Regions from separate parts of the Peribacillus frigoritolerans genome, predicted to be linked through region 2. Evidence: a T-box and tRNA genes for the amino acid it is inferred to sense, from the RefSeq annotation. Region 2 holds a T-box; the other holds one or more tRNA genes.

Region 1 (10,738 bases), 1.0 Mb from region 2:
ATTTCTTCACACCATTTAACCGTTTCCGCTTCTAATTGGTCTAAAGGTACGACTGTGTTGACCAATCCCATATCCAATGCTTCCTGTGCATTGTATTGACGGCATAGGTACCAGATTTCACGCGCCTTTTTATGACCCACGATACGTGCAAGGTAGCCAGAACCATAACCAGCATCAAAGCTTCCTACATTCGGTCCAGTTTGTCCGAAAATTGCATTGTCAGCAGCAATCGTCAAGTCACATACCACGTTCAAGACATTACCGCCGCCAATTGCATATCCTGCAACCATGGCTACGACCGGTTTTGGAATTACGCGAATCAAACGTTGCAGATCAAGAACATTTAGACGCGGAATGTTATCTTCACCCACATATCCGCCATTTCCGCGTACTTTTTGGTCTCCGCCTGAACAGAATGCTTTGCCGCCTACACCTGTTAAAATAATGACACCAATGCTGGAATCATCACGCGCTCTTGCGAATGCATCAATCATTTCAGCAGTCGTTTTTGGCGTGAATGCATTATGTACATGTGGTCGATTGATGGACACTTTCGCAATCCCATTATATTTTTCATACAAAATTTCATCATACTCACGTATTGTTTCCCATTGAATCGTCATCATAATTCCTCCTTTTATTTCGCTTTAAAAACTCACTTATTATTTTACCAAACTTTTCTCCAACTTCCACATGAATCGCATGTCCCGCATCATTTATTATTTTCCATTCGGCGCGCTTCAGCTTTTTTTTCATCGAGTCCGCAATTCGACAAAACTTCCGGTCAAGCTCACCGGTAACAAGGAGCACAGGGAAATCAAGGGTTTGCAGTTGTTCCCAGTATGAAGCCTGATTGCCGGTCCCCATACCAAGAAGGCTATTGGAAAGGCCGGTAGAGTCATTTGCCAACCGCTGCTCCCGAATGGCCGACCTGGTTTTGGCCGACAACCGTTTTTGACTTTCAAACAGCGGGATGTTTTCCCATTGAAGTACAAACGCTTCCATGCCATTTTCAAGTATCCTTTCGGCAAGCTTCCGATCATTTTCCCTACGGATTTCCCGTTCCCCTTCTGTTAAAAGGCCCGGTGAAGCGCTCTCCAATATCAATGTATCAACATACTCAGGAAACAAACAGGCAAATCCCAATCCGAGTCTTCCGCCCATCGAGTATCCAAGGATATGGGCTTTCGGGAAATGTAACACATCCAAAATATACTTGATATCCTCAGCGACACGCTCCATCTCATACCTTCGATGATCGGCTGGTGATGCAGACATGCCATGACCGATGATATCAACCATGATCAGCGTATACCTGTCACTCAGTAGCGGAATGAGGAATTTCCATGTATCCCGATTTCCCGTAAATCCATGTAAAAGTACAAGAGGATCTCCATTTCCCGTTATTTCAACAGCATAATTGACATCCTTGCTGACAATATTCATGATATTTCCCTGTCTAACACCATTTTTATTTCCTGGGAAACAAAGCTCCACAAATTTCGATGCTTTTGTAAATTGGACTCTCTTTCTGTCGGTACTTCGATAATTTTCAGACCTTGAATTTTGAATGACTCTGTAAATACCTTCTCAAACTCATCCCAATTTTGCACCTTGTTGTATTTACCGCCATAAAGCTCGGCAGTATGGGAAAAATCAAGCCCATGAGGCGTGCCGAATAGCGTTTCGAAATGTTCCCTCTCATTCGCCTGCGGCAAGAAGGAGAAAATGCCGCCGCCATCATTATTAACCAGCAATATCGTGATATTTTGTTTTTGAAGTTTTGCCGCAAGCAAGCCATTCATATCATGGAAAAAGCTTAAATCACCGATTGCCAGCACTGTATTGTTCGATACCGTGCTTACGCCAAGCGCAGTGGAAACGACACCATCGATACCATTCGCCCCGCGATTTGCAATGGTTTTGATTCCTTTTCCATTATTCAAAAAGAAAGTATCCAAATCTCGTATGGGCATACTATTCCCGACAAACAGCGTCGATTCCAATGGCATCATATCAGCAAGCAGGGCGAACAGCTTGCCTTCGCTTAAATCCGATTCATCCCTGACGGAGGCTAAGGCATCCTTCGTCGCTCCGTTGACGGTTTGCCATAAGCGAAGCCATTCATCATCAGGAGAGGAAGTAATGCTTTCAGCAATTCGCAGACAAAAATCTTTCTCTTCGCTGTAAATCATATTCGTTGCCAATCCGGCTGGTTCGCGCCAGCCTGCTCCGCCATCGACGACCAAAGTGATTGCCTGTTTTTGTTCTTTCATGAATAACAATAACGGTTTAGAAACAGGCATTGCCCCAAATCGCAAGATCACTTCCGGCCTGAAAGCCGCTTTTGCCGTTTCATCGCGTAAAAACGTATCGTACGCATCAATGATTACGGCTTTGTCATGACTTCCGCTCCTTAACTGTGAAAGGGGATCAGCCAGTACCGGAAAAGCAAGTTTTTCCGCTAATGCGACGATGGCTTCCTTCATCTCTGGATGAGGTAATTCGCCACATACAATCATACCTTGCTTAGCTTCTGACAATGTAGTTACAACAGCTTCTATTTGTGATGATGACAGTGACAGTTCTCCACTGTCAATCATCACAGCAGGCGTCATTTTATTTTGCCTGCACTCCTTTGCTTGCTCCAGGTCCGGAATCAATGGTTCTCGAAGCGGGAAATTCAAATGAACAGGCCCTGCAGGCTCAGCTGCAGCTGTTGCCACTGCCCTTGCGCCGACCGTTCTGGCATACCGCATCATCCCAACCGTGCTTTCAGGAAGTGCCATTTCGACAAACCATTTTACATGTCTCCCGTAAAGATGTATCTGATCGATCGCCTGTGGTGCTCCAACATCACGCAATTCATGCGGGCGGTCAGCGGTAAGTACAATAAGCGGCACTCTTGAATAGAAAGCCTCAATGACGGCTGGGTAATAGTTTGCAGCGGCTGTACCTGACGTACAAAGAAGTCCGACAGGTTCTTTTTGGGCCTTAGCCAAACCAAGGGCAAAAAAAGCAGCCGAACGCTCATCCACATTAATATGAATTTCGATATCAGGATGTTCCACCAGCAACAAAGCCAAGGGTGTGGATCGTGAACCAGGGCTCACCACCACATGCTTCACCTCATTTTGTGCCAGCTCATCGACGAATGAAGCAGCATACGCTGTCAATGCATCTCGGTCATTCATTAAGATTTCCTCCTAAAGCACTTAACATCGGATTGAATTTAATCCCCGTTTCCCGGTATTCACTTTCGGGAGTCGAATCTTCCACTACTCCGCATCCGGCAAAGAGCGATGCCTCATTGTTCTGTATTAGTGCAGAACGTATTCCTACAGCGAATTCCCCGTTTCCATAAGTATCCACCCATCCTAAAGGACCCGCATAAAAGCCGCGTTCCAGACCTTCCATTTCCCGAATCCGGACAACGGCCTTTTCTTTGGGAAGTCCGCCCATAGCTGGTGTTGGGTGGAGATTCTCCACAAATTCAAAAATCGTGACACCTTCCTTTGATATACCGCGGACCGGTGTGTACAAATGCTGGATATGACGGTTTTTCATAAGTGTCGGTCCGGCCGGGACCATCACCTTTTCGCATACTGAATCAAAGGCATTGGATATCATCGATACGACATATTGATGCTCTTGTAAATTCTTTTGGTCATGAAGCAATTCTTCACCAAGACAAACATCTTCCTGTTCATCTTTCCCTCGTCCCATCGATCCAGCAAGACAGGTAGAAAAAACTTCATTTCCCTGTTTCTTAATCAAACGTTCAGGGGTGGCACCGACAAAACAGTCGCCACCAGCTTCCAAACTGAAAATATAACTCAATGGCTGCTCAGCAATCAATTGTTCAAGCACTTTCCCTGAATCGATGGAACGTTCAAAACCAAGTCGAAGCTCCCTTGCCAAAACGATTTTGTCAAGATCTGTCATCTTGATTTCCTGAACAGCCTCTGCGACCGTCCGCTTCCATTCCTCAGGTTCGACTTCCCTCTGCATAACCAGGGAATTTGCACCCAATTCATTGCCATCCAAGCTTTCGAAAAGGAAAGCTTCCCGTTCATTTATCATATCTATGAAGAGTTTTTCTGAATCATCAGGCGAACAAAGTAAGTTGGTCGTTAAGTAAGCTTGTTTACCCACTATTGACAGCATGAAGGCAGGTATATAAAAAAGGTTGTCCCCGAACTGATTCCAAAGGAGCGTACTGTCAGTTTCATAATCAAAAGAAAAGCCCCCAAACAGTAAAGGACCTGTCGCTTCTACATCGGTCACTCCTGTTTTGACAGCATTATTCTGCAGTTTGATCCAGCTCTTTTCGACTTCTCTATAACGTTCGGCATTCGATGCCGCTTTGAGTTTCTTAACATTGCCTAAACCGGTGATGGTTATTTCCTTTGCAGGGTCCTCCCAGAAAAAGCGTTCACCCGCGTACCGTTCTCTTCCAGCTTGATAAAATGAAAGGGGGTTGTTGCATTTAATCTTCTTAATATGACTGAATAGAACTTGATCATTCAAGTCCTTCGCCTTTTGTATAGCTGAAGCCAGTCCCTGAAACTGTTCAGTTTCCTCTGAGATAGCCAAAAAAATCCCCCCAAATGTACATTTTAAAAGCTTTTTAACCTATTTAAAGATACACCTCACTTGAACCTCATGTCAATAAAACGCCCCTTTACCGAACGATTCTTTCCTGCTTTTTTCCTTATTATATGAATCTTAGCGAATGTAGAGAAATACCCTTGATTTTGGAAATGGATCATCCAGGAATTCCAATTATCACCCTTACCCATTTTTCCAGCTTTTATTAGGATAACCTTTTGTGCAACATTTCAATATTTGTTATAATTTCGAGAGAACCAATAATGATTTTGAGGAGAGAAATAATGCAAACAGAATACGACGGACTTCCCCTTAAACGGACCTGGAAGATTTGGTGGGAGTTAATTCGTCCACATACACTAACCGCAGCTTTTGTCCCAGTCTTACTTGGAACTGTGATTGCACTTTTGGAAGATGGAGTGAATTGGTTACTATTCGCTGCCATGATGATTGCCAGTATCCTGATTCAAGCTGCAACAAATTTATTCAATGAATACTATGATTTCAAGAGAGGCTTGGATACGGAGGAATCCGTAGGCATCGGCGGCGGGATCGTCCGTCATGGAATGACCCCCAAACTAATCATGAGCTTGGCACTTGGCATGTATGCCATCGCCTTGATAATTGGAATCTATATCTGTGCCGCATCATCTTGGTGGCTTGCTGCAGTAGGACTGGTTTGCATGCTTGTCGGCTATCTTTATACAGGCGGTCCCCTGCCCATTTCATATACACCATTTGGGGAACTTTTTTCTGGATTATTCATGGGCTTTTTGATAATCTTGATCGCCTTTTTCATTCAAACCGGTGATGTTTCTTCAACAGCCATCTTAATTGCCATTCCAAGTGGGATTTTGGTCGGGCTTATCAACTTATCCAATAACCTACGTGACCATGATGGGGATAAGGCTCATGGGCGCAAAACGATGCCTGTAGTGATGGGCAGGAAAAACGCCCTGACATTCATGGCAATCATGTTCGCTTTCTCTTATCTATGGCTTGTTGGGCTCGTTCTTACCGGAAGCGTAACGGCCTGGATTCTTCTTGCCTTCTTAAGCATCCCGAAGGCCATGGCCGCAATCAAAGGCTTCGTAGGCAAAACGCAGCCGATCACGATGGTCCCGGCAATGAAAGCGACGGCCCAAACGAATACCTTCTTTGGTTTACTCATGGCCATTGGATTATTCATCAGCTATCTTATCTAATCTCCGAGGACTGAGCTCATCCGCTCAGTCCTTTTTCTATCTTCCGTTGCATATTGTTTTCCTATACTCCGATTCGGGTAATAGATAATACAACCATCCTACCAATATAAAATGAGATTTGGACTTTAGAAGGAGTGAATAGGATATGGCAACGAAACAACAAACGCAAAAATTAAAAAAGGAACTGCTTCAAGAAAAAAATGAGTTAAGTAGTAGAATTCAAAATGATGAACAATCTGTTCTGGATAAAAGCCAGACGGAATCCGTAGGGGAATTATCATCTTATGATAATCATCCTGCTGACCTAGGAACCGAATTATTCGAGATGGAACGGAATCAAGCACTCGATGAGCATGCACAATCAGAAATGGAGAAAATCGAGGAAGCATTAAAAGCATTGGAAGAAGGTTCGTATGGCCATTGTAAAACCTGCAATAGGGAAATCCCCATCGAGAGGCTTGAAGCGATCCCAAGCACCCTCTACTGTGTCGAGCATGCCCCAGAAGGGCCTACTGCACAAGAGCGACCAGTGGAAGAGGAAATACTGATTCCATCCAAGGGTGATCATTTTGAAAATCGTCATGGAAATGAAATAGTGGATAAAGAAGATAGCTTTGGTGATGTCGCCAAATTCGGTACATCCGAAACGCCATCTGATTACACCGGCGATCATGACAATTATAATGATCTTTATAAAACCGAAGATGAAACGGATGGATTTCCAGAAGACTATGAAGGATTTGCAGCTAATGATATCGAAGGGAAAAATAGAATGGACATACCGAACAAAAAGCAAAAGGAATATGAAGATACATTAGAAGAAGAAAATATCGATTCCCAGCTTGGAGACATTCCTTATAAACAAAAAGATAGTTATATCAATGAAAAGAAATGAAAAAAAGAAGCATACATGAATGTATGCTTCCTTTTTTGTTATGACCCGTACGGGATTCGAACCCGTGTTACCGCCGTGAAAGGGCGGTGTCTTAACCGCTTGACCAACGGGCCAAATGGCGGAGAAGGAGGGATTTGAACCCTCGCGCCGCTCGCGCGACCTACACCCTTAGCAGGGGCGCCTCTTCAGCCTCTTGAGTACTTCCCCATGGCTCCGCAGGTAGGACTCGAACCTACGACCGTTCGGTTAACAGCCGAATGCTCTACCACTGAGCTACTGCGGAACAATATGAATATGGTGGGCCTAAATGGACTCGAACCATCGACCTCACGCTTATCAGGCGTGCGCTCTAACCAGCTGAGCTATAGGCCCATATTTGGAGCGGGTGAAGGGAATCGAACCCTCATCATCAGCTTGGAAGGCTGAGGTTTTACCACTAAACTACACCCGCGAAATGGGGCGACTGATGGGAATCGAACCCACGAATGCCTGAACCACAATCAGGTGCGTTAACCACTTCGCCACAACCGCCGTAATAAGATATGGTGGCTCAGGACGGAATCGAACCGCCGACACAAGGATTTTCAGTCCTTTGCTCTACCGACTGAGCTACTGAGCCACATTTGTATTAAATTTAAAAAATGGCGGTCCCGACGGGAATCGAACCCGCGATCTCCTGCGTGACAGGCAGGCATGTTAACCGCTACACCACGGGACCTAATAATTGCGGGGACAGGATTTGAACCTGCGACCTTCGGGTTATGAGCCCGACGAGCTACCGGACTGCTCCACCCCGCGACGGTAATAATGAAACGATTTGCATCAAGTTTTCGTGTATATCGTTTTTTCGCTTCCTCTATGTAAGGTTGTTTAAAAACAACTTGCTGCTTTTAAAAAAATGGAGGAGGTAGAGGGATTCGAACCCCCGCGGGATTTGACTCCCCTGTCGGTTTTCAAGACCGATCCCTTCAGCCGAACTTGGGTATACCTCCACGGCTTTTAAAAAATGAATATGGTGGACCTTGTAGGACTCGAACCTACGACCGGACGGTTATGAGCCGTCTGCTCTAACCAGCTGAGCTAAAGGTCCTTATATTTATTGGTAGCGGCGGAGGGGATCGAACCCCCGACCTCACGGGTATGAACCGTACGCTCTAGCCAGCTGAGCTACACCGCCAATATAATATAAGTATCTGATTGAAAAATGGTGGAGCCTAGCGGGATCGAACCGCTGACCTCCTGCGTGCAAGGCAGGCGCTCTCCCAGCTGAGCTAAGGCCCCATTCATTAAAAATCACGTGGTCGGGAAGACAGGATTCGAACCTGCGACCCCTTGGTCCCAAACCAAGTGCTCTACCAAGCTGAGCTACTTCCCGCAATAAAAACATGGTGCGCCCGGCGGGAGTCGAACCTACAACCTTCTGATTCGTAGTCAGATGCTCTATCCAATTGAGCTACGGGCGCATATTATGATGGTGCCGAGGACCGGAATCGAACCGGTACGGTAGTCACCTACCGCAGGATTTTAAGTCCTGTGCGTCTGCCAGTTCCGCCACCCCGGCACATACGAAAAGTGGAGCGGAAGACGGGATTCGAACCCGCGACCCCAACCTTGGCAAGGTTGTATTCTACCACTGAACTACTTCCGCATGAAAGATGCGGGTGAAGGGACTTGAACCCCCACGCCTTGCGGCGCCAGATCCTAAGTCTGGTGCGTCTGCCAATTCCGCCACACCCGCATATAAAATGGTGAGCCATGAAGGATTCGAACCTTCGACCCTCTGATTAAAAGTCAGATGCTCTACCAACTGAGCTAATGGCTCGTGCTTGTACTATCTTAAAATGGTGCCGGCAAGAGGACTTGAACCCCCAACCTACTGATTACAAGTCAGTTGCTCTACCAGTTGAGCTACACCGGCAGGTGTAAAATGGTGGAGGATGACGGGATCGAACCGCCGACCCTCTGCTTGTAAGGCAGATGCTCTCCCAGCTGAGCTAATCCTCCATATAAAACCTGCTTGGCGACGTCCTACTCTCACAGGGGGAAACCCCCAACTACCATCGGCGCTGAAGAGCTTAACTGCCGTGTTCGGAATGGGAACGGGTGTGACCTCTTCGCTATCGTCACCAAACAATGTTAACATTTTTCAAGACATATATTATTATAACGTCTTTTTGAGAAAATGCAAGAAGAAATTTTCATTCCTTCAAAACTAGATAATAAGAAGGTATTTCATTTTTTAAAAAGCGTTGGTTAAGTCCTCGATCTATTAGTATCAGTCAGCTCCACATGTCACCATGCTTCCACCTCTGACCTATCAACCTGATCATCTTTCAGGGATCTTACTAGCTTGCGCCATGGGAAATCTCATCTTGAGGGGGGCTTCATGCTTAGATGCTTTCAGCACTTATCCCGTCCGCACGTAGCTACCCAGCTATGCCTTTGGCAAGACAACTGGTACACCAGCGGTGCGTCCATCCCGGTCCTCTCGTACTAAGGACAGCTCCTCTCAAATTTCCTGCGCCCGCGACGGATAGGGACCGAACTGTCTCACGACGTTCTGAACCCAGCTCGCGTACCGCTTTAATGGGCGAACAGCCCAACCCTTGGGACCGACTACAGCCCCAGGATGCGATGAGCCGACATCGAGGTGCCAAACCTCCCCGTCGATGTGGACTCTTGGGGGAGATAAGCCTGTTATCCCCGGGGTAGCTTTTATCCGTTGAGCGATGGCCCTTCCATGCGGAACCACCGGATCACTAAGCCCGACTTTCGTCCCTGCTCGACTTGTAGGTCTCGCAGTCAAGCTCCCTTGTGCCTTTACACTCTACGAATGATTTCCAACCATTCTGAGGGAACCTTTGGGCGCCTCCGTTACTCTTTAGGAGGCGACCGCCCCAGTCAAACTGCCCACCTGACACTGTCTCCCACCCCGATAAGGGGCGCGGGTTAGAATTTCAATACAGCCAGGGTAGTATCCCACCAACGCCTCCACCGAAGCTGGCGCTCCGGCTTCTCAGGCTCCTACCTATCCTGTACAAGCTGTACCAAAATTCAATATCAGGCTGCAGTAAAGCTCCACGGGGTCTTTCCGTCCTGTCGCGGGTAACCTGCATCTTCACAGGTACTATAATTTCACCGAGTCTCTCGTTGAGACAGTGCCCAGATCGTTACACCTTTCGTGCGGGTCGGAACTTACCCGACAAGGAATTTCGCTACCTTAGGACCGTTATAGTTACGGCCGCCGTTTACTGGGGCTTCGGTTCAAAGCTTCGCTTGCGCTAACCTCTCCCCTTAACCTTCCAGCACCGGGCAGGTGTCAGCCCCTATACTTCGCCTTGCGGCTTCGCAGAGACCTGTGTTTTTGCTAAACAGTCGCCTGGGCCTATTCACTGCGGCTTTTCTGGGCTATTCACCCTAAAAAGCACCCCTTCTCCCGAAGTTACGGGGTCATTTTGCCGAGTTCCTTAACGAGAGTTCTCTCGCACACCTTAGGATTCTCTCCTCGCCTACCTGTGTCGGTTTGCGGTACGGGCACCTTACATCTCACTAGAGGCTTTTCTTGGCAGCGTGGAATCAGGAACTTCGGTACTATATTTCCCTCGCCATCACAGCTCCGCCTTAATGGAAACGGGATTTGCCTCGTTTCCGGCCTAACTGCTTGGACGCGCATATCCAACAGCGCGCTTACCCTATCCTTCTGCGTCCCCCCATCGTTCAAACGATGTATAGGTGGTACAGGAATATCAACCTGTTGTCCATCGCCTACGCCTTTCGGCCTCGGCTTAGGTCCCGACTAACCCTGAGCGGACGAGCCTTCCTCAGGAAACCTTAGGCATTCGGTGGAAGGGATTCTCACCCTTCTTTCGCTACTCATACCGGCATTCTCACTTCTAAGCGCTCCACCAGTCCTTCCGGTCTGACTTCAACGCCCTTAGAACGCTCTCCTACCATCGACACCATACGGTGTCAATCCACAGCTTCGGTGATACGTTTAGCCCCGGTACATTTTCGGCGCGGAGTCACT
Region 2 (10,738 bases):
ACAAAGCCAATCACTGCAAACAGCTTGATATCACCGCCACCCATGCCACCCTGACTCACTACTGCGATTAATAACAGCAGGCTAAAGCCAACCACGGCCCCGACAATTGACCCCCACCAGGGCGACAGCGGAAATGAGACTCTTAAAACGATAAAAATCACCGTAAAGAAAAGCAGTATTTTATCGGGTATGAGCATATAGGCGACATCAGTCACGAAGATGATCATAAATAATGAAATCAATGTCAAGCCAACCAAGAGTTCGCTCGACCAGCCAAGGAATATCGGAGCAGAGGTAAACAAAACACCGGTCAGCATTTCCACGGCCGGATAAAGGGGGGAAATCCTTGCTTTACAGCCCCGGCATTTACCGACTTGCAACATATAAGAAATAACCGGTATCAACTCGAAGAATGTCAATGTACGCCCGCAAGAAGGGCAGGCGGAGCGACGATTCGCAAATGAATGACCTGCTGGAACACTTAAACCGACAACGTTAAAGAATGAGCCTAAAATTAAGCCCAATACGAAGAGATAGATATGGATAGCCATCATTTATACAAAGTGCATGAGGATTCGATTGCCTTTCTTTGAAACCCTGATATAAAAGTCCCTTCCGCTATGTAATCATCACTGGGGTTCTTCATGATTATTCATTCCTCCCGTCATTTCATTAAGTAGATCCTACTATTCATCAATCATGTAGAATCAATATATAAACATATTTTAACAAATATACTTGGTGATTTGTTATCAATCACTCTATTGGAGTTTTTTCTTTTCAAGAGGCTCTTTAACAAGAGAAAAGGACCTTCGAAAAGGTCCTTTCAGACTGTAGACAAACTCGATGAAAATCGATTTTGTCTACAGTTTTTTTTGGCTTGTACAAATTTGGACGTTGATTGGAACGTAGGGCACTCGCTTTCCGCGGGCGGTCCGGGAGCCTCCTCGGCGCACTTGCGCCTGTGGGGTCTCCCTTGGACTCGCTATTCCCGCAGGAGTCTCGCCCCTTCCGTTCCAATCAACTATGTTTAAAATTTTAGATGGAACTCCTTTTGCCTATAGACTTTTTTGTTTTAAAATAGAACTATTAAAACTTGAGGTGATGAGGATGCTTTCGAAACATAATTCTATTCAGCGAGACCAACTTGAAATGATTACTTTAGATCAACTGGTGCCCGCGAATCATTTGGTTCGTAAAATTGAGGCTGCCATTGACTTCACTTTCATTTATGATTTGGTGAAAGATATATATTCAGAGATAGGAAGCCCAAGTATTGATCCAGTTATATTGACCAAACTGACTTTCATTCAATTTACCCTCGGTATTCGTTCAATGCATAAAGCAATTGAAGAAGTTGAAACAAATATGGCTTACCGTTGGTTCTTAGGCTGTGGTTTCCATTATAAAGTGCCTCATTACGGTAATGCACATCACTTTAGGCATTTCCCCTGATTAGGAACTCCCTCACAAGTGAAAGGAAATGAAGCGACCCTGTGATGACAAGAATCTCTTTTTCCCCTGTTTTCCTTCTGCCTTCCGTTATCGCCGCCTGCCAATCCTTGTTTATACGTTTATTTGGATGACTGCATTTTTCATAAAGCGTTTTCGCATCCGCCGCCCGTTCATGGTCGAATTCGGTAATGATGATTTCCATCGCTTCCGTTTCCAGTCCATGAAGCATCTCGGAATAATTTTTATCTTTAAATGAACTGAATACGAATCGGTACTTATAGTCGGGGTAATGCACTTTTAGCGTTTTCTTCAGCACGTCGATGCCGGCAGGATTATGTGCACCATCGATGATCACCAACGGCTCATCCGATATTTTTTCAAAGCGGCCATCCCATTTCGCTTCGCCTATTCCTTTAAGGATGCTTTTTTCATCGATATTTTCCATTCCTAATGTGACAGCAGCAATGGCCAATGCCGCATTCTCCATTTGATGACGCCCTAACATCCGCATTTCCACATTATCGATGGACCTGTCGGCAAGCGAAAATGAGAAACTTTGCCCTCGTTCACTTTGCTTTATATTCCCTATATGAAAGTCTTTACCTAATTTGTAATAAGGTACGCCTAATGATGACGCTTTTTCTTCAATTACTTTTGCTGGCTCCCCAGCTATGACTCCGCTGATGATCGGCGCCCCGCTTTTAATGATGCCCGCCTTCTCAAAAGCAATTTCCCCAAGTGTGTTACCCAGGATGTTCGTATGTTCCAGAGAAATCGAGGTAATGATCGAAAGAAACGGCTGGATGACATTCGTTGTATCGAGCCTGCCTCCCAAACCGGTTTCCATCAAAACCAAATCCACTTCCTTTTTGCTAAAATAAGAAAATGCCACCGCAGTCAAAATTTCGAACTGAGTAGGACCGTCCCCTTTACTGTCCATCTCTTGGATAATCGGCCAAAGCTCCCGGAAGACAGCGATAAAATCCTTATCACTGATTTCATCTTCATTAATCTTGAGCTGTTCATTCATCCGTATTAAATAAGGTGATGTGAAGGAAGCGACCCGAATCCCTTGGGCAAGCAGGATTTCTTTAATATATTGCAGTGTTGATCCTTTCCCGTTAGATCCTGCAATGTGAATATACTTTAGCCCCTTGTGCGGGTCACCTAATTCAGTTAACAATGCTTCCATCCGTGATAGGCCAAAATTCATGCCCAATTGAACTTGGCGCCGTTCAAAAAAATGATTGATTTCTTTCATGGTTGTTACCATTATCGTTGTGCCTCCTCTTTCTTTATACCGCTCTAATGCGTTAAGATTATTTTATCAATATATGATCGATTAACCTAGATGAAAGGTAGTGTTTTACCATGAAACCTTCAGATTTCCACTGTTGGATTGTCGTTAACGGCTATTTACAGCATGATAAGTTTTCCAGTTTAGCTTTGTTCATTAAAGAGGCGGCTGAAAGGAAAGATATCACGGCAACCCTTATCCGTAATTCAGATCTCATTCCCATAATCGAAAAAGGAGTGCCACTGCTTAAAGGAGCTTTTGATAAGCTTCCTGATTTTGTTCTGTTCATGGATAAAGACATTCATTTGGCACGCCATTTGGAATTGCTCGGCATCCCCGTTTATAACAGTAGTAAAGCGATCGATATTTGCGACAGCAAAGCAAAAACACATCAAGCATTGACCGGGCATGGCATACCGATGCCGAAAACCTTATTTCCCCCTTTTACGTACGAAGGGATTGAAAGGGTCAATATGGATGCTTTTATACAAATCGGCAATGAACTTGGGTATCCACTTATCGTTAAGGAAGCATACGGTTCTTTTGGGGAACAAGTATATTTGATCCAAACAGAGGATGAGTTACTAAAGACAATCCGTAATCTTGGCCACAAACCATTTATACTCCAGGAATTCATCGAGCACAGTAAAGGTCGGGATATTCGTGTGAATGTCGTGGGCAATCAAATCATAGCAGCGATGCAACGCCATTCGGAGCAAGACTTCCGAGCTAATATGACTGCCGGAGGGCAGGCTGCTCCATATATACCCACCAGTGAAGAAGCACAACTTGCCATCCGATGTGCGCAAATTCTGGGTGCCGACTTCGCTGGCGTCGATTTGTTGTTCGGTGAAGAAGGTCCGCTTTTGTGCGAAGTGAATTCGAATTCGCATTTGCTGAATATTTATGAATGTACAGGCATCAACATCGCTGATAGCATGTTCGATTATATCTTGAAAGAATTAGGAAAAGGAAGTGCATCTGATGAAAAAACAAGCAGGCTGGTTGATTTATAACCGTGAGGATGCCTTAAAAAACAAAGGATACATAGATTGGATGCTTGACGAAGCCAGTAAGCTTGATCTTGATTTACACTTTCACTTTCGGGAAGACCTTAGGATCGGTCATCGTTTCAACGAGTTGTACGTGGAACATGAGACGCAGCCAATTTCATTGCCAGACTTCGCTATCGTCCGGACCATCGATCCTTTTTTTACAAAGCAACTTGAGCAACTGGGGATTGCTTGCTTTAACTCCTCCTTCGTATCGGAAATCGCGAATGACAAAGCAAAGACGCATCAATATTTGTCCTCGCTTGGGATTCCAATGGCCGATACCGTATATTGTAACGGAAGGCCGAGTGCCGATGACATGGAGTTCCCTTTCATTGCTAAAGAAACAAGTGGACGCGGCGGGAAACAAGTATATCTAATACAACATGCCGATGATCTTGCCGAACTGAATGATGGAAATTGGATAGTCCAAAAACCTGGCTTATTCGGTAAAGATATCCGAGTATTTGTAATTGGAAAAAAAGTGAAGGCTGCTGTACTTAGGGAATCCGCTTCAAGTTTCAAGGCAAATTATACGCTGGGCGGAACGGCTTCACTATATGAGCTATCTGCAGCTGAATTAGCCCTTGTTGAAAGAGTAATGAGGTCGTTTGATTTCGGCCTGGTCGGTATCGATTTCATATTTGCCGAAGATGGCAGCCTCATGCTTAACGAAATCGAGGATGTCGTCGGCAGCCGGACATTGAGTGCACTAAGTGATATGAATATCGTATCGGAGTACCTTACATTCATAAAAGAAAGAATATCCTCCTAACGAAATACAAAAAAGGATGAACCGGCATAAGCTGGTTCATCCTTTTGTTTTACAGTTGTTTCAGTTCGCTAATCCTGTGGATTACAGAGTCGCGTTTTTCGCTATAGTCTTTTTCCTTGGCACGTTCTTCTTCGATGACGCTTGCCGGCGCCTTTTTGACGAAGCCCTCGTTGCCTAATTTTTTCTGTACGCGCTCAACTTCTTTATTAAGTTTGTCGAGTTCTTTTTCAAGACGTTTCACTTCTTCGTCGATATTGATCAGTCCTGTAAGCGGAAGGATCAGTTCTACGCCAGTTACGACAGCTGTCATCGCTTGAGCAGGTTCCTCGACTTCGATTCCGATCGTCAATTGTTCAGGATTACAGAAACGCTCGATATAGCTGCTGTTTTTCTGTAACGTCTCTAAGATTGACTCATCTTTCGCTTTTAAAATCAAATTGATTTTTTTGCTTAGCGGTGTGTTCACCTCAGCACGGATATTACGGACGGAGCGGATGATTTCAACAAGCAGCTTCATTTCCTCGGCTGCAGCTGTATCTGTCAATCCTTCATTCACTTCCGGCCAAGCGGCAACAGTGATGGACTCACCTTGATGCGGAAGGTTCTGCCAGATTTCTTCGGTAATGAAAGGCATGAACGGGTGTAACAATCTCATCGTGTTATCCAGTACATAAGCCAAGATCGAGCGCGTCGTTTTCTTCGCTGCTTCGTCTTCGCCATATAACGGAAGCTTCGCCATTTCAATATACCAGTCACAGAAGTCATCCCAAATGAAGTTGTATAGTACACGGCCCACTTCACCAAACTCATAACGGTCCGCAAGTCTGGTTACGTTGGAAATCGTTTCATTCAAGCGCGTCAAGATCCATTTATCGGCTACAGACTTCTCACCGCTTAAATCGATTTCGTCATAAGCCATGCCATTCATGTTCATCAAAGCAAAACGGGATGCGTTCCAAATCTTATTGGAGAAGTTCCAGACCGCTTCCACTTTTTCCGTGCTGTAACGAAGATCCTGTCCTGGCGAGCTGCCAGTAGACAAGAAGTAACGCAGTGAATCGGCACCGTATTGATCGATTACATCCATCGGATCGACACCATTGCCAAGCGATTTACTCATCTTGCGCCCCTGTTCGTCACGAACGAGACCGTGGATCAGCACATCTTCAAATGGTCGTTCACCCGTGAACTCAAGAGCTTGGAAAATCATCCGCGATACCCAGAAGAAAATGATATCATAGCCTGTCACAAGTGCCCCTGTTGGATAGTAACGTTGGAAATCGACACTGTCCTTATCAGGCCAGCCCATAGTCGAGAACGGCCATAATGCCGAGCTGAACCATGTATCCAGAACATCCGTATCTTGTTCCCAGTTTTCAGCGTCCGCAGGCTCTTCGTGACCTACATACACTTCACCTGTTTCTTTATGGTACCAGGCTGGAATGCGGTGACCCCACCAAAGCTGACGGGAAATGCACCAGTCGCGGATATTTTCCATCCAATGCAGGTACGTTTTTTCGAAACGATCCGGTACGAAATGAACTTTTTCCTCATCGGATCCTTTTTGAAGCTCAACGGATGCATCAGCCAGCGGCTGCATTTTAACGAACCATTGCGTCGAAAGATATGGTTCAACAACAGCACCGCTTCTCTCTGAATGGCCGACTGAGTGAAGGTGATCTTCGATTTTGAAGAGTACTCCTTCTTCCTGAAGGTCTTTGACGATTTGTTTACGGCATTCAAACCGGTCCATGCCTTCATATTTACCAGCCTTTTCATTCATCGAGCCATCTTCATGCATGACAAGGATGCGCTCCAAATCGTGACGGTTCCCGATTTCGAAATCATTCGGGTCATGAGCCGGAGTAATTTTGACCGCGCCTGAACCGAATTCCATATCGACATAATCATCACCGACAATCGGGATTTCCCGGCCTGTAATTGGCAAGCGGACCATTTTGCCGATCAAGTGTTTATAACGGTCATCTTCAGGATGTACAGCAACAGCAGTATCACCAAGCATCGTTTCTGGACGGGTAGTGGCAATTTCAATTTCACCTGATCCGTCAACCAACGGATATTTCATATGGTAAAATGCGCCCTGCACATCTTTGTAAATAACCTCGATATCGGATAACGCCGTTTTCGTCGATGGATCCCAGTTGATGATGTATTCGCCGCGATAAATCAAGCCCTTGTTATAAAGCGAAACGAACACTTCGCGCACAGCTTTTGAAAGCCCCTCATCAAGAGTGAAGCGTTCACGTGTATAATCAAGTCCAAGACCCAGCTTTGACCATTGTTCACGGATATGGCTCGCATATTCCTCTTTCCATTTCCATGTCTCTTCTACGAATTTTTCACGTCCTAGGTCATAACGGCTCACGCCTTCCGCACGAAGTTTCTGTTCTACTTTCGCTTGAGTGGCGATACCGGCATGGTCCATGCCCGGCAACCATAAAACATCATAGCCCTGCATTCTTTTCATGCGTGTCAAAATATCTTGAAGTGTCGTATCCCAAGCGTGGCCAAGATGAAGCTTACCTGTCACGTTAGGCGGCGGGATGACAATCGTATATGGTTCTTTTTTATCATCACCCGTCGTTTCGAAAAACTTTCCATCAAGCCACCATTTGTAGCGGCCTTTCTCTATCGTCTGCGGATCATATTTAGTCGGCATAGAAATTTGATTTTCTTCCATATCATTTCCTCCTTTTTAGGCATAAAAAAAACTTCCATCATCATAAAAGGACGAAGGAAGTTGTTCGCGGTGCCACCTTTTTTCCGAAAAAGAAAAAACTTTTTCGGCTCTCAAATCGGATAACGGCTCTTCACCGGCATTCGCTACTAAGAGGTTCACGAAGACTGCTCACGGACGACTTCGGATGCTGCTGCCTGGAAACCTCGCACCAATTTGGTTTCCTCTCTGAAAAGTGCATATCATCTTACTATTTCCGGTCTTTGCATTGATTTATATTCATATGTAAATTCATTGAATGCATATAGTATATAGTACAAAAAATATGGGGCTCCAGTCAATCATCTTTTCGCTTACTTTCCCAGGAATCATCCCATTTGATACATTCAAGGTCGTTTTCTTTATTTTATCCTCCAGGAACAGTAAATGTGATGGTTTATCACCTTTTCCACTGCCCACCCATATTATATAAGAAGTCCTAAAAAGGAAGGTAATAATATGAAGCGAAGATATACTCCCTATACTTTACCGCCTTGGATGAAGAAATTCCGCGGTGTCTGCCAGCAGTTCATCGTCCCCTTTATCGTATTCCAAGGATTACGCACACTGATTTTTCCGACTTTCTTCGATATGCTCCTGCTAATCGCATTTATTTTCCTGGCCATGTCTTTATATTTCGAATGGATTTAATTATTCCCTTACAGCAAAAAAAATATACATGACTGGAGATGATCCAATCATGTATATTTAGCTTGGAGGTGATTGTTCTTCTTTGGCAGCCTCTGCAGCAGCTTTTTTCTGCTGTTCGATCTCTTCGATTTTCATCACCATATATTCAATATTTTTCAGAAGCCAAAATTGCCGCTGCAGTTGAGTAACATTATCAAGCTCTGAACGATGGACCCTGCCATCGGAATAACTCTTCACTAATTCCAAAGCTGATCCAGGGAATGCCAGATAACTTTGCATGAGCAGCAATTCTTCTTCCTTCAACGGAAAATAACGAAAATAGTTATATAGCCAGTCAACGCAGTCATCGCATTGGACAGGATAGGTCCTGGCCGATTTAACGAGAAATGGCAGTAAATCGAAATGCGGCGGAGCCGTATTCGAATTCTCAAAATTGATGAAGTAGCCATACCCTCGCTCATCATAAACGAAATGCTTCAAAGAAACCTTTCCGTGCGTGACCACGGTTCGAACCTTTTCACTTTCCTTCGTTTTTTCATACCAGGTTTCAAACTTCTTGATCGAATACTTCAGCGCCTGTGAAATATCAGTGTAGAAAGAACAAACCGTCATTTCGAATGGAGACATATACCACTTCTTTTCACAGCTGACAATATACTCATCCATAAAGTCCTTCTCGTTATTCCAGACATCAAGCGTCCGCTCATAATGGGCTTCCCTTTCCTCAATATCCACTTGTATTTCCTTAACGGAAAGTGTATGCATCCGAGCAAGCTCCCTGAACATTTGCTTATGTTTTTCATCGCGCTCCCCGTCCCCCTCATTATTGAGCCAGGGCATCAGGTAATACAAACGGCCATTATGCAGAACGGCGTAACGCTGATCCATCGTTTGATAAATCGGAACGATCCGATTATAGCCGCGATGGTATAGTTTTTGAACATTTTTGATAAAATCAATGCCGTTCTGGGGTAACATCGATTTCAAGGCAAATGTACCGCGATCACTGTATACTTTTTTCACACGCCCGAAGTCCTCGATATATTGTACATACATGGCATATTCCTTCAATACGGTTTCCGTGTCCCGATTCCGATTGGCAGGCTGCTGATTCTCGTTTTCCCTCACGAGACTCACTCACTTTCTCTAAAAAACTAAAGATTCTCCAGCACCTAAAAAACAGGAGCAGACCATATGCTCTGCTCTCTGTCCCGATCAATTCTTATATGCAACCGCCTTCGGTATATAGATGACTTGCCCTTCATGAACGTTTTGATTCGACTCCAATTCATTGCTGAAAAGTATCGATTGAACCGTAACATCATATCGTTGAGCCAAATCATCAAGCGTTTCCCCTTGCTGAACAATGCAAACTTTCATCCTTACCAGTTCTTCTTCCTGTTTCCGTCCGAATAAATCCATGATGGAAGGCTGCTTCTCACCATGATCGGCCGTTTCTTTATCATCACGTTCCGCGGCTTGTTTCCTGCCTTTGAAATTCTTAACCTCCTTAGCCGGAGGCGCGGGTCTTTCCCTCTTTTTGAATAGATCGCTTAAGGACGAATTGGATTCCTCTTCCTGCTCCACCTTTACATGTTCATTTAGAATAGGACCCGCTGCAACGCCATCTTCCTCCTGCCGTATGACATCCTCGGTTTCTTTGGAAACAGGGCTATTTTGATGATTGGCTGCTTGACTTGGCTCTTCTACTACTTCTTCTACTTCTTCTTCTACTTCTTCTTTCAATGTCACTCTAGGAATCTCTATCTTCTCCACTGGATCCTGCCTGCTTGGTTCTTCCTCCAGTTTCCCCTCTTCCATGGAAGGTACCTTATCCGTTGGGTCAGACGGATCTCCAATAACTTCTTCCTCTACAGCTTCAGCTTCTTCCTGTCTATGCACTTCCGTTTCCCACTCCTCCTCTTCAGGATATGGTGAAACGGGAATTTCAAAAACTGGGGCACTATGCTGATCGCTTAAATAAATCGGTTCCTCTTCTTCTTCTTCATTTACTTCAGAAACTCGTTTTGACTCTGCAGAAAAGGGCGCGTATAACTCTTCTTCCTCCTCATCACGGAAAACAGGCTGAAAGTCCGGGATCGGCGGCACTGCTGCCGCATAAGGAATATACGACTCATTTTCCCCATCCGTTTCTTCTTGTTCCTCTGTTTCCCCAACTTCCTGCTCCGTATCGAACCGTTCTTCGACATATGAATCATTATAGATTCCGGTTATCAAAAGATCCGCCTGCAATTTCAAACAGTTATGCTCTGGCAGGGCATAATCAAAGCTTTGAATCGAGACATCGACCTCATCCAATGAGGCAATCCGATTATTCGGAATCGTTATGTCAACCGGAAAACGGTGTGTGAACTCATTTAGTCCATTGAGATGCCTCTCGACCTTTTGAACCGCTTTTGGCAAAAAGGTCTGCGAAAACTCCTCTTCTTCACCATTTTGCGAGTCTTTATATTCACCGCTTAAATCCAACGAGCCTCGTATAAAAACATATTGATCACTTTCTTGAATCGTCACATTTGGATCAAGCGAAATGGAATATAGCTCAGCCACTTCCTGTCCCTTCTGGAACCAAACGGATTCCTCTAAAGAAAATCGTAAATACGATTCATTTTCTTGCGACAAAAACAACTCCTCCTTTCAGCTTCAGGAAACGGTACCTATACCAATATCAATCTATGAAGGAAGGAAGATGATTATTCCTTAATTTCATATGCCACACTCGAGACCTTATATTTCCTGAACCTTTTAAA

Evidence for each region. A T-box is a leader RNA that pairs with one kind of tRNA and senses whether it is charged. The one in region 2 lies ahead of ABOA58_RS19325 (valine--tRNA ligase), so its partner is inferred to be a tRNA-Val.
Region 1: it has a tRNA-Val gene. The T-box ahead of ABOA58_RS19325 (valine--tRNA ligase) is inferred to sense a tRNA for this amino acid. The anticodon was not compared.

Annotation. Positions count from the first base shown of each region.
Region 1 is NZ_CP158190.1:4,946,005-4,956,742, forward strand. It holds gene menB (1,4-dihydroxy-2-naphthoyl-CoA synthase) at 1-623, opposite strand, end outside; gene menH (2-succinyl-6-hydroxy-2,4-cyclohexadiene-1-carboxylate synthase) at 595-1,446, opposite strand; gene menD (2-succinyl-5-enolpyruvyl-6-hydroxy-3-cyclohexene-1-carboxylic-acid synthase) at 1,443-3,194, opposite strand; gene ABOA58_RS24425 (isochorismate synthase) at 3,187-4,596, opposite strand; gene ABOA58_RS24430 (1,4-dihydroxy-2-naphthoate polyprenyltransferase) at 4,896-5,816, shown strand; gene ABOA58_RS24435 (TraR/DksA C4-type zinc finger protein) at 5,962-6,711, shown strand; tRNA gene ABOA58_RS24440 (tRNA-Glu) at 6,753-6,824, opposite strand; tRNA gene ABOA58_RS24445 (tRNA-Ser) at 6,828-6,918, opposite strand; tRNA gene ABOA58_RS24450 (tRNA-Asn) at 6,920-6,994, opposite strand; tRNA gene ABOA58_RS24455 (tRNA-Ile) at 7,007-7,083, opposite strand; tRNA gene ABOA58_RS24460 (tRNA-Gly) at 7,089-7,162, opposite strand; tRNA gene ABOA58_RS24465 (tRNA-His) at 7,167-7,242, opposite strand; tRNA gene ABOA58_RS24470 (tRNA-Phe) at 7,255-7,330, opposite strand; tRNA gene ABOA58_RS24475 (tRNA-Asp) at 7,354-7,429, opposite strand; tRNA gene ABOA58_RS24480 (tRNA-Met) at 7,436-7,509, opposite strand; tRNA gene ABOA58_RS24485 (tRNA-Ser) at 7,611-7,703, opposite strand; tRNA gene ABOA58_RS24490 (tRNA-Ile) at 7,725-7,801, opposite strand; tRNA gene ABOA58_RS24495 (tRNA-Met) at 7,812-7,888, opposite strand; tRNA gene ABOA58_RS24500 (tRNA-Ala) at 7,917-7,992, opposite strand; tRNA gene ABOA58_RS24505 (tRNA-Pro) at 8,010-8,086, opposite strand; tRNA gene ABOA58_RS24510 (tRNA-Arg) at 8,098-8,174, opposite strand; tRNA gene ABOA58_RS24515 (tRNA-Leu) at 8,184-8,272, opposite strand; tRNA gene ABOA58_RS24520 (tRNA-Gly) at 8,285-8,359, opposite strand; tRNA gene ABOA58_RS24525 (tRNA-Leu) at 8,368-8,449, opposite strand; tRNA gene ABOA58_RS24530 (tRNA-Lys) at 8,458-8,533, opposite strand; tRNA gene ABOA58_RS24535 (tRNA-Thr) at 8,554-8,629, opposite strand; tRNA gene ABOA58_RS24540 (tRNA-Val) at 8,640-8,715, opposite strand; rRNA gene rrf (5S ribosomal RNA) at 8,727-8,842, opposite strand; rRNA gene ABOA58_RS24550 (23S ribosomal RNA) at 8,961-10,738, opposite strand, start outside.
Region 2 is NZ_CP158190.1:3,938,638-3,949,375, forward strand. It holds gene ABOA58_RS19300 (prepilin peptidase) at 1-554, opposite strand, end outside; partial or broken gene ABOA58_RS19305 (transposase) at 1,111-1,422, shown strand; gene ABOA58_RS19310 (bifunctional folylpolyglutamate synthase/dihydrofolate synthase) at 1,439-2,728, opposite strand; gene ABOA58_RS19315 (ATP-grasp domain-containing protein) at 2,827-3,768, shown strand; gene ABOA58_RS19320 (ATP-grasp domain-containing protein) at 3,737-4,579, shown strand; gene ABOA58_RS19325 (valine--tRNA ligase) at 4,629-7,280, opposite strand; T-box leader at 7,324-7,550, opposite strand; gene ABOA58_RS19330 (hypothetical protein) at 7,776-7,967, shown strand; gene ysxE (spore coat protein YsxE) at 8,025-9,095, opposite strand; gene ABOA58_RS19340 (LysM peptidoglycan-binding domain-containing protein) at 9,183-10,610, opposite strand.